3 regions of the Streptomyces sp. NPDC127108 genome follow, and region 2 is predicted to be linked to each of the others. Evidence: riboswitches for the same ligand, from Rfam matches in the RefSeq annotation. Region 2 holds a riboswitch; each other region holds the start of a gene.
What was found. A riboswitch is a leader RNA that binds a small molecule or an ion and turns the genes downstream of it on or off. The one in region 2 is predicted to bind cyclic di-AMP.
Positions count from the first base shown of each region.

Region 1: it holds a riboswitch for cyclic di-AMP, as region 2 does, so the genes downstream of both, ACFVHO_RS09635 (NlpC/P60 family protein) here and ACFVHO_RS25760 (C40 family peptidase) in region 2, are expected to answer to the same signal.
Region 3: it holds a riboswitch for cyclic di-AMP, as region 2 does, so the genes downstream of both, ACFVHO_RS37185 (M23 family metallopeptidase) here and ACFVHO_RS25760 (C40 family peptidase) in region 2, are expected to answer to the same signal.

Region 1 covers NZ_JBHXTE010000009.1:55,790-59,056, forward strand. The annotation lists gene ACFVHO_RS09630 (ATP-dependent DNA helicase) at 1-1,380, opposite strand, end outside; cyclic di-AMP (ydaO/yuaA leader) riboswitch at 1,656-1,813, shown strand; gene ACFVHO_RS09635 (NlpC/P60 family protein) at 1,821-3,059, shown strand; gene ACFVHO_RS09640 (hypothetical protein) at 3,192-3,267, opposite strand, start outside.
Region 2 covers NZ_JBHXTE010000032.1:80,394-83,660, reverse strand. The annotation lists gene ACFVHO_RS25770 (ATP-dependent Clp protease proteolytic subunit) at 161-790, shown strand; gene ACFVHO_RS25765 (hypothetical protein) at 798-1,127, shown strand; cyclic di-AMP (ydaO/yuaA leader) riboswitch at 1,747-1,911, shown strand; gene ACFVHO_RS25760 (C40 family peptidase) at 1,915-2,388, shown strand; gene ACFVHO_RS25755 (DUF6328 family protein) at 2,492-3,052, shown strand; gene ACFVHO_RS25750 (LysE family translocator) at 3,045-3,267, opposite strand, start outside.
Region 3 covers NZ_JBHXTE010000065.1:34,631-37,897, forward strand. The annotation lists gene ACFVHO_RS37180 (GntR family transcriptional regulator) at 195-881, opposite strand; gene ACFVHO_RS37185 (M23 family metallopeptidase) at 1,189-2,016, opposite strand; cyclic di-AMP (ydaO/yuaA leader) riboswitch at 2,030-2,191, opposite strand; gene ACFVHO_RS37190 (M16 family metallopeptidase) at 2,499-3,267, opposite strand, start outside.

The DNA of each region.
Region 1 (3,267 bases), on a different contig from region 2:
GTCGCGGACTTCCTTGCGCTCGTAGAACCGCACGCCGCCGACGACCTTGTAGGGCAGGCCGACGCGGATGAAGATCTCTTCGAAGACACGGGACTGGGCGTTCGTGCGGTAGAAGATCGCCACGTCGCCGGCCTTGGCGTCGCCCGCGTCGGTGAGGCGGTCGATCTCGTCGGCGACGAACTGGGCCTCGTCGTGCTCGGTGTCCGCCACGTACCCGGTGATGCGGGCGCCCGCGCCCGCGTTGGTCCACAGGTTCTTGGGGCGGCGGCTCTCGTTGCGCTCGATGACGGCGTTGGCGGCGGTGAGGATCGTCTGCGTGGAGCGGTAGTTCTGCTCCAGGAGGATCGTGGTCGCGTCCGAGTAGTCCTCCTCGAACTGGAGGATGTTGCGGATCGTGGCGCCGCGGAAGGCGTAGATGGACTGGTCGGCGTCACCGACGACGCACAGCTCGCCGGGCTCCTCGCCCTCCCCGGAGGGGCCCACCAGCTCGCGCACGAGGGCGTACTGGGCGTGGTTGGTGTCCTGGTACTCGTCCACCATCACGTGGCGGAAGCGGCGGCGGTAGTGCTCGGCGACGTCCGGGAAGGCGCGCAGCAGGTTCACCGTCGTCATGATCAGGTCGTCGAAGTCGAGGGCGTTGGCCTCGCGGAGCCGCGACTGGTACATCGCGTACGCCTGGGCGAGGGTCTTCTCGAAGCCGTCAGCCGCCTGGGCGGAGAAGTCCTCCTCGTCGATCAGCTCGTTCTTCAGGTTCGAGATCTTGGCGCTGAAGGACTTCGGCGGGAACTTCTTCGGGTCGAGGTCCAGGTCCCGGCAGACCAGGGCCATCAGACGCTTGGAGTCCGCGGCGTCGTAGATCGAGAACGAGGACGTGAAGCCCAGCTTCTTGTACTCCCGGCGCAGGATGCGCACGCACGCGCTGTGGAACGTCGACACCCACATCGCACCCGCGCGCGGGCCGACGAGCTGCTCGACGCGCTCCTTCATCTCGCCCGCGGCCTTGTTCGTGAACGTGATCGCGAGGATCTGGCCCGGGTGCGCGCCGCGCTCCGCGAGGAGGTACGCGATGCGGTGGGTGAGCACCCGCGTCTTGCCGGAGCCGGCGCCCGCGACGATGAGCAGCGGGGAGCCCGCGTGCACGACGGCCGCGCGCTGGTTCTCGTTCAGGCCGTCGAGCAGCGCCGCCGGGTCGATCGCGGGGCGGGGGGCACCGTCCCGGTAGTACGCGTCCCGGGGTGCGGGCGCGTCGAACCTCCCTTGGAACAAGTCGTCCGGAATGGGCTCCGGAGCGCTGTCCTCGGGCGGCGGCGGGGGTTCCTCGTCGTGGCCCTGCGAGGGCTTGAGGTCCGCCAGGAAGCTGTCGTCAAAGAGGCTGCTCATCGCCTCCCGAGTCTAGGCGGCCCCACTGACAACCCGCCCCGGGTTCCGCGAGGCCGCCCGGAGCCCGCCCGGTTCCGGCCACGCCCGCGCTGCGCGCCCGGGGCGTCACGCTGCGCCACGGCCCCGGCCGTCCGCGTCAAGGCGGCGCCAAGGGCCTCGTGAAGTCACGAAAATGTATCGGGCATATCGAACATCATCCTTCCCTCGCGCCACGGGAGTTGGCTAGCGTGCTGCGCGGGCCGCACGTCCCCCCACCGGCGATCCCCGCCGGTCACGCGCGGCCTCCGCCGAGTCCGACGTGTTCGGAGCCGGGGACCCACCACGTTCTTTGGGGTGAATCCGTTCCGTACGACGTGCGGAACAGTAGGGCAGCCTTCCGAAGCACCCGCCCGAACCCGACAGCTAACCCGGTAGGCGGTCCACGGAAGGAGTCGCCAGCTTTGGCGTCGCACCGCAAGCCGCGCAGCCGCTCAGCCCTCATACGCACGACCCCCGCCCTCGGCATCACGACGGCCGCCCTGACGTCGGTGGCCCTGCTGTCGCAGAGCGCGAACGCCGCCCCGTCCGCCCCCACCGAGCCGGGCAAGCCGAGCCTCGAAGAGGTCCAGAAGAAGGTCGACGACCTCTACCAGCAGGCCGGAGTGGCCACGCAGAAGTACAACTCGGCCAAGGAGCGCACCGACAAACAGCGCAAGAAGGCCGACCGGCTCCTGGACGACGTCGCCAAGCGCACGGACCGGCTGAACGAGGCCCGGCAGGAGCTGGGCTCCTTCGCCGCCGCGCAGTACCGCACCGGTGCCGTCTCCGAGACCGCCGCGATGATGCTCGCCGACGACCCCAAGGGCTTCTTCGACCAGAACCATCTCGCGGACCGGCTCACCAGCCGCCAGAAGAAGGCCGTCGACGACTACCAGACCCAGCAGGTCGCGGCGACCAAGCAGCGCGCCAAGGCCACGAAGAGCCTGAAGTCGCTGCAGGACTCGCGTGACGACCTCCGGACGAGCAAGCAGACCGTCCAGACCAAGCTGACCGAGGCCCGCTCGCTCCTGTCGAAGCTGACCGCCGAGGAGAAGGCACGGCTCGCGGCGATCGAGAAGCGCAAGGAGGAGGCCGCCAAGCGCAAGGCGGCCGAGCTGGCCCGCAAACAGGCCGCGGAGGAGCGCGAGCGGAAGGCCAAGGAGGCCGCCGAGCGGCGCGAGCGGGAGCGTGAGCAGGGGCAGGAGCAGGGCTCAGGGTCCGGTTCGGATTCCGGTTCGGACAGCGGTTCCGGGTCGGGCTCGGGCTCGGACACGGGGTCCGGCTCGGGTTCGGGTGCGGGCAGCGGCTACGCGGCCAAGGCCGAGAAGGTGATCGCCTTCGCCGAGAAGCAGATGGGCAAGCCCTACGTGTGGGGCGCCACGGGGCCCGGCTCCTACGACTGCTCCGGGCTCACGCAGGCGGCCTGGAAGACCGCCGGGATCTCGCTGCCGCGCACCACCTGGGATCAGGTGAAGGTCGGCACGACCGTGCCGACCTCCCAGGCCAAGCCGGGTGACCTGGTCTTCTTCTACGACGACATCAGCCACGTCGGGATCTACATCGGCGACGGCAAGATGATCCACGCCCCGAAGCCGGGCGCGAATGTCCGCGTCGAGTCGATCTACTACATGCCAATCCACAGCGTCGTCCGGCCCGCGTGAACCGTTGACCCTCTGCGCACGCGATCGCTGTCCGCGCGTACGCGATCGCTGTCTACGTAGAGCCACGAAAACGTAGAGCCGAAAATGCCCCGCACGCGCGCGTGCGGGGCATGTCGCGTCAGGGGGCCGCGGTCACGTCCAGAGCACCGCGATGAAGATGTTCGCCGTCGTGAGACCGCCGACCGCGCCGAACATCCCCTTGTCGACC
Region 2 (3,267 bases):
GCCCTCTGGCCTGGCACTTCTTGATGACCACTAGGAGGTGCCCCCATCATAACGTCATGTACGTCCTGTACATTTTTTACAGAGGCCGTCGCCCGGCGACGGCGCCCGCACGCATGCCCGTGCGTCCGCACGCATGCCGCACAGATGGGGAGGCACGTCCATGCAGCAGCCGTTCGCCCGCCATGTCCTGCCGGAGTTCACCGAGCGCACCAGCTCGGGCCTGCGCACGCTGGATCCGTACTCCAAGCTCCTGGAGGAGCGGATCGTCTTCCTCGGCACCCCCGTCGACGACGTCTCCGCGAACGACGTCATGGCGCAGCTGCTGCACCTGGAGTACCTCGCGCCGGACCGGGACATCTCGCTGTACATCAACTCGCCCGGCGGCTCGTTCAGCGCGGCCACGGCGATCTACGACACCCTGCGGTACACGAGTTGCGACGTGGAGACCGTCTGCCTCGGCCAGGCCGCGTCCGCCGCCGCCGTCCTGCTCGCCGCGGGCACGCCGGGGAAGCGGTCGATCCTGCCCGGCGCCCGGGTGCTGCTCCAGCAGCCCGCGCTCGCCGAGGCGTTGCGGGGCCAGCCGACCGACCTCGCCATCCAGGCCGAGGAACTGCGGCGCACCCGCGCGCTCCTCGAGGAGATGCTCGTACGGCACACGGGGCGCGACGCCGAGCGGATCGCGGCGGCCGTCGAGCGCGACACCGTCCTGGACGCCGCGGCCGCGGTGGAGTTCGGCCTGGTGGACCGCATCGTGCCGAACCGTGGCGCCACGACCGCGACCGCCGGGTGAGGCCCGGGTGCTGCCCGAACTGCCGCCGCTGCCCGCCCTGACCCGTGCCGAGGGCGAGCTGATCGACGCCTATCTCGCGGTGGTGGACCTGGTCGGCCGTATCAACCCGGCGCGCGCGGAGCACACGTACGGCGGCCTGCGCGCCGCACAAGCCCTCGTCAGCAGGGCGGTGGAGTTGCGGGACGCCCTGACGCTGATGCACCAGCGGGGCGAGGCCGAGGTCCACACGGCGACGCTGGCCCGGGCGTTGCGCACGCTGGACGGCGAGCAACGTGCCGCGCGCGTGGCCCTGCCGCCGCCCGCGGTCGACGAGGAGGCACCGCCGACGGGTGGCTGACCGAGCCGCCGAGGGCGGGGCCCCATCCGCCAAGAGGCAACAAGAGGTGAGGAGACGGGGTGACCACACCCATAATCGGCGAGTCGGCCAAGCGTTTCTGCTAGGAGTTGACGGGGCGGTCGAGGCCGATTCGGCCGGTCCCGCACACCCCCCTGCGCCGAACCGCCGCGCCTCCTTCGCGGCCGCGCACCCGAGGTGCGCCGTCGCACCGGATGCCCGTCCGAGCGCCACGGCCGCAGCGCGCCCGCGCCGTCCGCCCGTTGGGGGTGCGGACGCGCGGACGGGCGTCGAGCCGCTTCCGGCCCGGACCGGGATGCGACCAGAGGCGGTAGCTCTTTCAGCGTAGGAAACACTCGCACGCGTGTGCCCCTGAAGTTGCACAACTCCCTTACGCGGCGCCCGGAACCGGACGTTCCATCGCTGTTCGGGCAATCGTCTCCGACTGTGACCCAGGCCCCTTTCGGGCTCTGTCCACCTGAACGGGTCAGTCGTGAGGAGCCTCACATACGGCCGATTCGGCTCGGTTTTTTCGCCACTCTCGGGTGAAGATCCCTTCCGACGACAAGCCCCCGCCACAAGCGGCGGGGCGGTCCGGGCGGACGCCGAGTCCTGCCGCCACCCGGATGACCGGTCGACATCTGTGCATCGGCAGGAGTGGAGGACCCAGCAAGGCGGGCCGTCCGGGAAACCGGCCGGCCCTTGGGGTGAAGTCGCGACGCGACCGGGCATCTTCGCCTGCCCGAACCCGACAGGTCATCCTTCACAGGCGGCTGACGAAGGGTTGCGCATGACTGCGCTGAATCGTGTTCCGTCGTTGCTGACGAGGGCCGGAACGGCATCGGCTCTCACGCTCGCCGCCGTGGGCGGCACCATCGTGGCCCCCGGGCTCGTCTCCGAGGCCGAGGCCGCCACACACGGGACGAAGGCGCTCAAGATCGCGGCTTCCAAGAAGGGCTCTCCGTACGGCTACGGAGCCGTGGGGCCGCACCGGTTCGACTGCTCGGGACTCACGCTCTACTCGTACAAGCGCGTGGGCAAGAAGCTGCCGCGAACCGCCGCGCAGCAGTACAACAAGACCCGCCATGTCTCCAAGAGCAACCGCACCCGCGGTGACCTGGTGTTCTTCCACTCCGGTCGGAACGTCTACCACGTCGGCATCTACGCCGGTAAGAACAAGATCTGGCACGCCCCGAAGCGGGGCACGGTGGTCCGCCTGGAGAAGATCTGGACGAACAGCGTCTGGTACGGCCGGGTCCGCTGACCTGGGCGCCCGGACGGCGCTGTCTTCGGGCAGGCAGCGCCGTCCGGGCGTCACCGGGCCGACGCGAGGAGTGGTTTGCGTCGGCCCGGGATACTCGTAGTGCATGCACCAGAACGCCCCAGGCGACGGCCCCCCGTCAGCGGGCACCGCCGCGCACGACCACAGCCGAGGCCGCGACGACGGCCGCAACGAGACCCGGCTGGAACGCGCCGACCGCAACTTCGTCGAAATCCTGCAGGAGCTGAGGGTCACCCAGACCGGCGTGCAGCTCCTCTTCGCGTTTCTGCTCACGCTCGCCTTCACACCCCGGTTCCCCTCGCTCGACTCCCTCCAGCGCGCCACCTACGTGACCACGCTGCTGCTCGCCGTCCTCGCGGCCGCGCTGTTCACCGCACCCGCCGCGTTGCACCGGGGGCTGTTCCAACGCGGCGCGAAGCCGGTCATCGTCAAGGTGTCGTCCCGGCTCGCCGGGGCCGGACTCGCCGTCCTGGTCCTCGCGCTCACCGGTTCGGTCCTGCTCGTCGTGGACGTGGCGGCGAGCCGCACCGGCGCCTGCTTCGCCGCCGCGGCCACGCTGCTGGTGTGCGGTGGCCTGTGGGGGCTGCTGCCGTGGGCGGTCGCGCGACGGCAGCGACCAGACGGTCCGGCTGACCGGGCTACGTGAACAGCGGTTCCGCGAGGAGCGCCAGGCCCAGCGCCGTGAGCGCCACCCCGGTGCCGCCCTCGATCGCCCTGGCCGCCCGGGGTTCCCGCAGCCAGCGGCCGAGCCGGTCCACCAGGAGCGCGACAGCCGGGAACCACAGCAACGCGAAGGCCACGACGATCGTGGCGAGCAGCAACGTGCGCGGCATCGCGGGGCTCCCCTCGGGCACGAACTGA
Region 3 (3,267 bases), on a different contig from region 2:
TGTTCTCTTGTTCGCGCGTCTCGTCGCATTCTTCGCGCGTCTAGCCGCACGCCTGATGACGCATATGAGGTCGCACGCCTGGCCGTGCATTCGGTCGCACACCTCACACGTATTCGGCGCGTACTCGAATCCGAAATGCAGGCAGCGAAAAATTCCGTCCGCGAACACGTATCTCTTTGTATACGGCGCCGCCGTTAATTCCGGACGCTCACCGTGTTGACGGCATGTTGCGAATCCCTCACACGTCCGGCGCGGGGGCCGATCCGCGGCCGGTGCGCCGCGGGGGTCCGTTCCGCGTGCAGCAGGGTGAGCGTACGGGCCCGCTCGGCGTCGCCGCGGGCCACGGCGTCGACAACGGCGGCGCGCTCGGACCAGGTCTGTGCGGGGGCGGCCTGGGGCTCCGTGACGTACATCCAGGCGATCTTGTGGCGGAGCTGGGTGAGCAGGGTGATCAGGCCGGGGCTCGATGAGGCCTGTGTGAGCGTCTCGTGGAACCAGCCGTCGAGCGAGCGGAGGTCCTCGGCACCGCCGCGCCGGGAGCGCTCCTTGCCGAGCCGGACGAGCCCGCGCAGGACCTTCAGATGGGCGTCGGTGCGGCGCTGGGCGGCGCGGGCGGCCGCCAGGGGCTCCAGGAGCGCACGGATCTCCAGGAGGTCGGCGGCGTCCTGCTCGGTGGGCTCGGCGACGCAGGCGCCCGCGTGCCTGCGGGTCACGACGAAGCCCTCGGCCTCCAGCGTGCGCAGCGCCTCGCGCACGGGGACGCGGGAGACGCCGTAGCGGCGGGCGAGCAGTTCCTCGGTGAGGCGCGTGCCGCGTTCGTAGACACCGGAGACGATGTCGTCCCGGATGGCCGTGCATACCGAGTGCGCGGGAATGCGCATGACGGACCTCCGCTTTAATGCCCGCGAAACGCGTTGGTCGACGCGTCGGCCGACGCGTCGAATGGCGCTCGTTCAACGACTCCATGGACCCTGCCGCCATGAACTCTATTGCAGAAGGCCGGATTTTCCGACGGGAGGCCGGAATCCATGGATATCTTTTGGCCAAAAGGGCGCGCATACGCATGAAAGCCCCGGCTCGGGTGAGCCGGGGCTTTCATGCGTCCGGGAGGGTCCCGGCATCAGGATTCAGACGTTGATGTCGGGATTCGGACGTCGGCGTCGGGATTCGGACGCCCCACGTCGGGGATCAGACGTTGACGCCGTGCGAGCGCAGGTACGCCACGGGGTCGATGTCGGAGCCGTAGTCCGCGCCGGTCCGGGCCTCGAAGTGCAGGTGCGGGCCGCTGGAGTTGCCCGTCGAACCGGAGAGGCCGATCTGCTGGCCCGGGGTGACCGTCTGGCCGACCGTGACGCTGAGGGACGACATGTGGCCGTACTGCGTGTACGTGCCGTCGTTGTGGCGGATCACGACGTTGTTGCCGTAGGCGCCGCCCCAGCCGGCCTCGACGACGGTGCCCGCGGCGACCGCCTGGACCTGGGTGCCGGACGCGGCGTGGAAGTCGACGCCGGTGTGGCTGCCGGAGGACCACATGGCCCCGCCGGTCTTGTAGCCGGTGGAGACGTAGCTGCCGTCGATCGGCGAGACGTAGGAGCCGAGGCGCTTGCGCTCGGCCTCGCGGGCGGCGCGCTCCTTGGCCTCGCGCTCCTTCTGGGCCTTCACCTTCGCGGCGGCCTCGGCCTTCCGCTTGGCCTCGGCGGCCTTGCGCTTGGCCTCTGCGGCATCGGCGCGGGCCTCGGCCTCGGCCTTCTTCTGCGCGGCGGCCTCGACGGCGGCGTGCTTCTGCGCGGCGGCCTGGGCGTCGATCTCGCCGGCCAGGGAGTCGCCGACGGAGATGGACTGGGTGAGGCCGGTGTGCGCGTACTCCGCGGAGCTGCCTTCGGCGGCGAGGGCCGGCGCGGCCAGGCCCGAGATGACTCCGGTGGTGGTGAGCGCGGCGACGCCCGCGGCGCTGGCGGTCGTACGCGAGATGCGGCTCGGACGGCGGTGCTTGCCGGTCGGGCGGGTGAACGCCATGAAGCGGCTGATCCTTTCCTTCCTTCTCGCCTACCGGGTTAGCTGACGGGTTCGGAGCAGGAAGGTCTCCTACGGGCTCCTCGCCTCGCGGCAAGGGGTCCGATTCACCCCAGGGGACGTGTGGGTCCCCGGCTCCCCTGGCTCGCGCCGTACGGGGACTCGGCGATGGCTGTCCGGTGCCGCGGACGCGGCGTACTGCCTGACGGACAGCCGGACCGACGCTAAACGCCTCATCTTTCAATCGACAAACGAATCAGGCCTTTTGTAGCGCACGCCACAGGCCAGACGAGCAACCTCCATGTCAATTCGGACATATGGCGGCATGCAGGGACCCCAGTGGCTTCCTGAGCCGCTGGGGTCCCTGTTCCCACGAGGCGTTGATGCCGCTATGTCCAGCTTTACGTCAGCAGCTCGCCGCGGCCTGTACGCCGCCTTGGACGCCGCCGGAACATCGCCGCATCGCCGCCGGCCGATCCCGGCAATCAGCCGGTGACCACCGTCACTTCACCGATGCCGAGCGCCTTGACGGGCTCCTCGATCTGCGCGGCGTCGCCCACGAGGACCGTCACGAGCCGGTCGTCCGGGAAGGCGCTCACGACGGCCGCGGTGGCCTCCACGGTGCCCGTCTGCGCCAACTGGCGGTACAGGTGGGCCTGGAAGTCGTCCGGCAGGTGCTGCTCGACCTGGTCGGCGAGGGTGGCGGCGACGGCCGCCGCCGTCTCGTACTTCAGCGGGGCGACGCCGACCAGGTTCTGCACGGCGACATCGCGCTCGGGGTCGGTCAGGCCCTCCGCGGCGAGCGTGCGCAGGACCTTCCACAGGTCGTCGAGGGCCGGGCCCGTGTTGGGGGTGTCCACGGAGCCGCTGATGGCGAGCATCGCGGCGCCCGTGGCCCCCTCCGGGGACGTGGGGGCGGCGGAGCGCAGCACCTGGGCGAAGGCACGCACTCCGTAGGTGTAGCCCTTCTCCTCGCGCAGGACGCGGTCCAGGCGCGAGGTGAGGGTGCCGCCCAGGCAGTACGTACCGAGGACCTGCGCGGACCACACGCGGTCGTGCCGGTCCGGGCCGACGCGGCCGATGAGCAGCTGCGTCTGGACGGCGCCGGGGCGGTCCACGATGACGACGCGGCCGCGGTCGTCGGCGGTCACCGGGGGCACCGGGCGCGGCTCGGCCGTCCCGCCGGTCCAGGCGCCGAGGGTGTCGGCGAGGACGGTGTCCAGGTCGATGCCGGTGAGGTCGCCGACCACGACG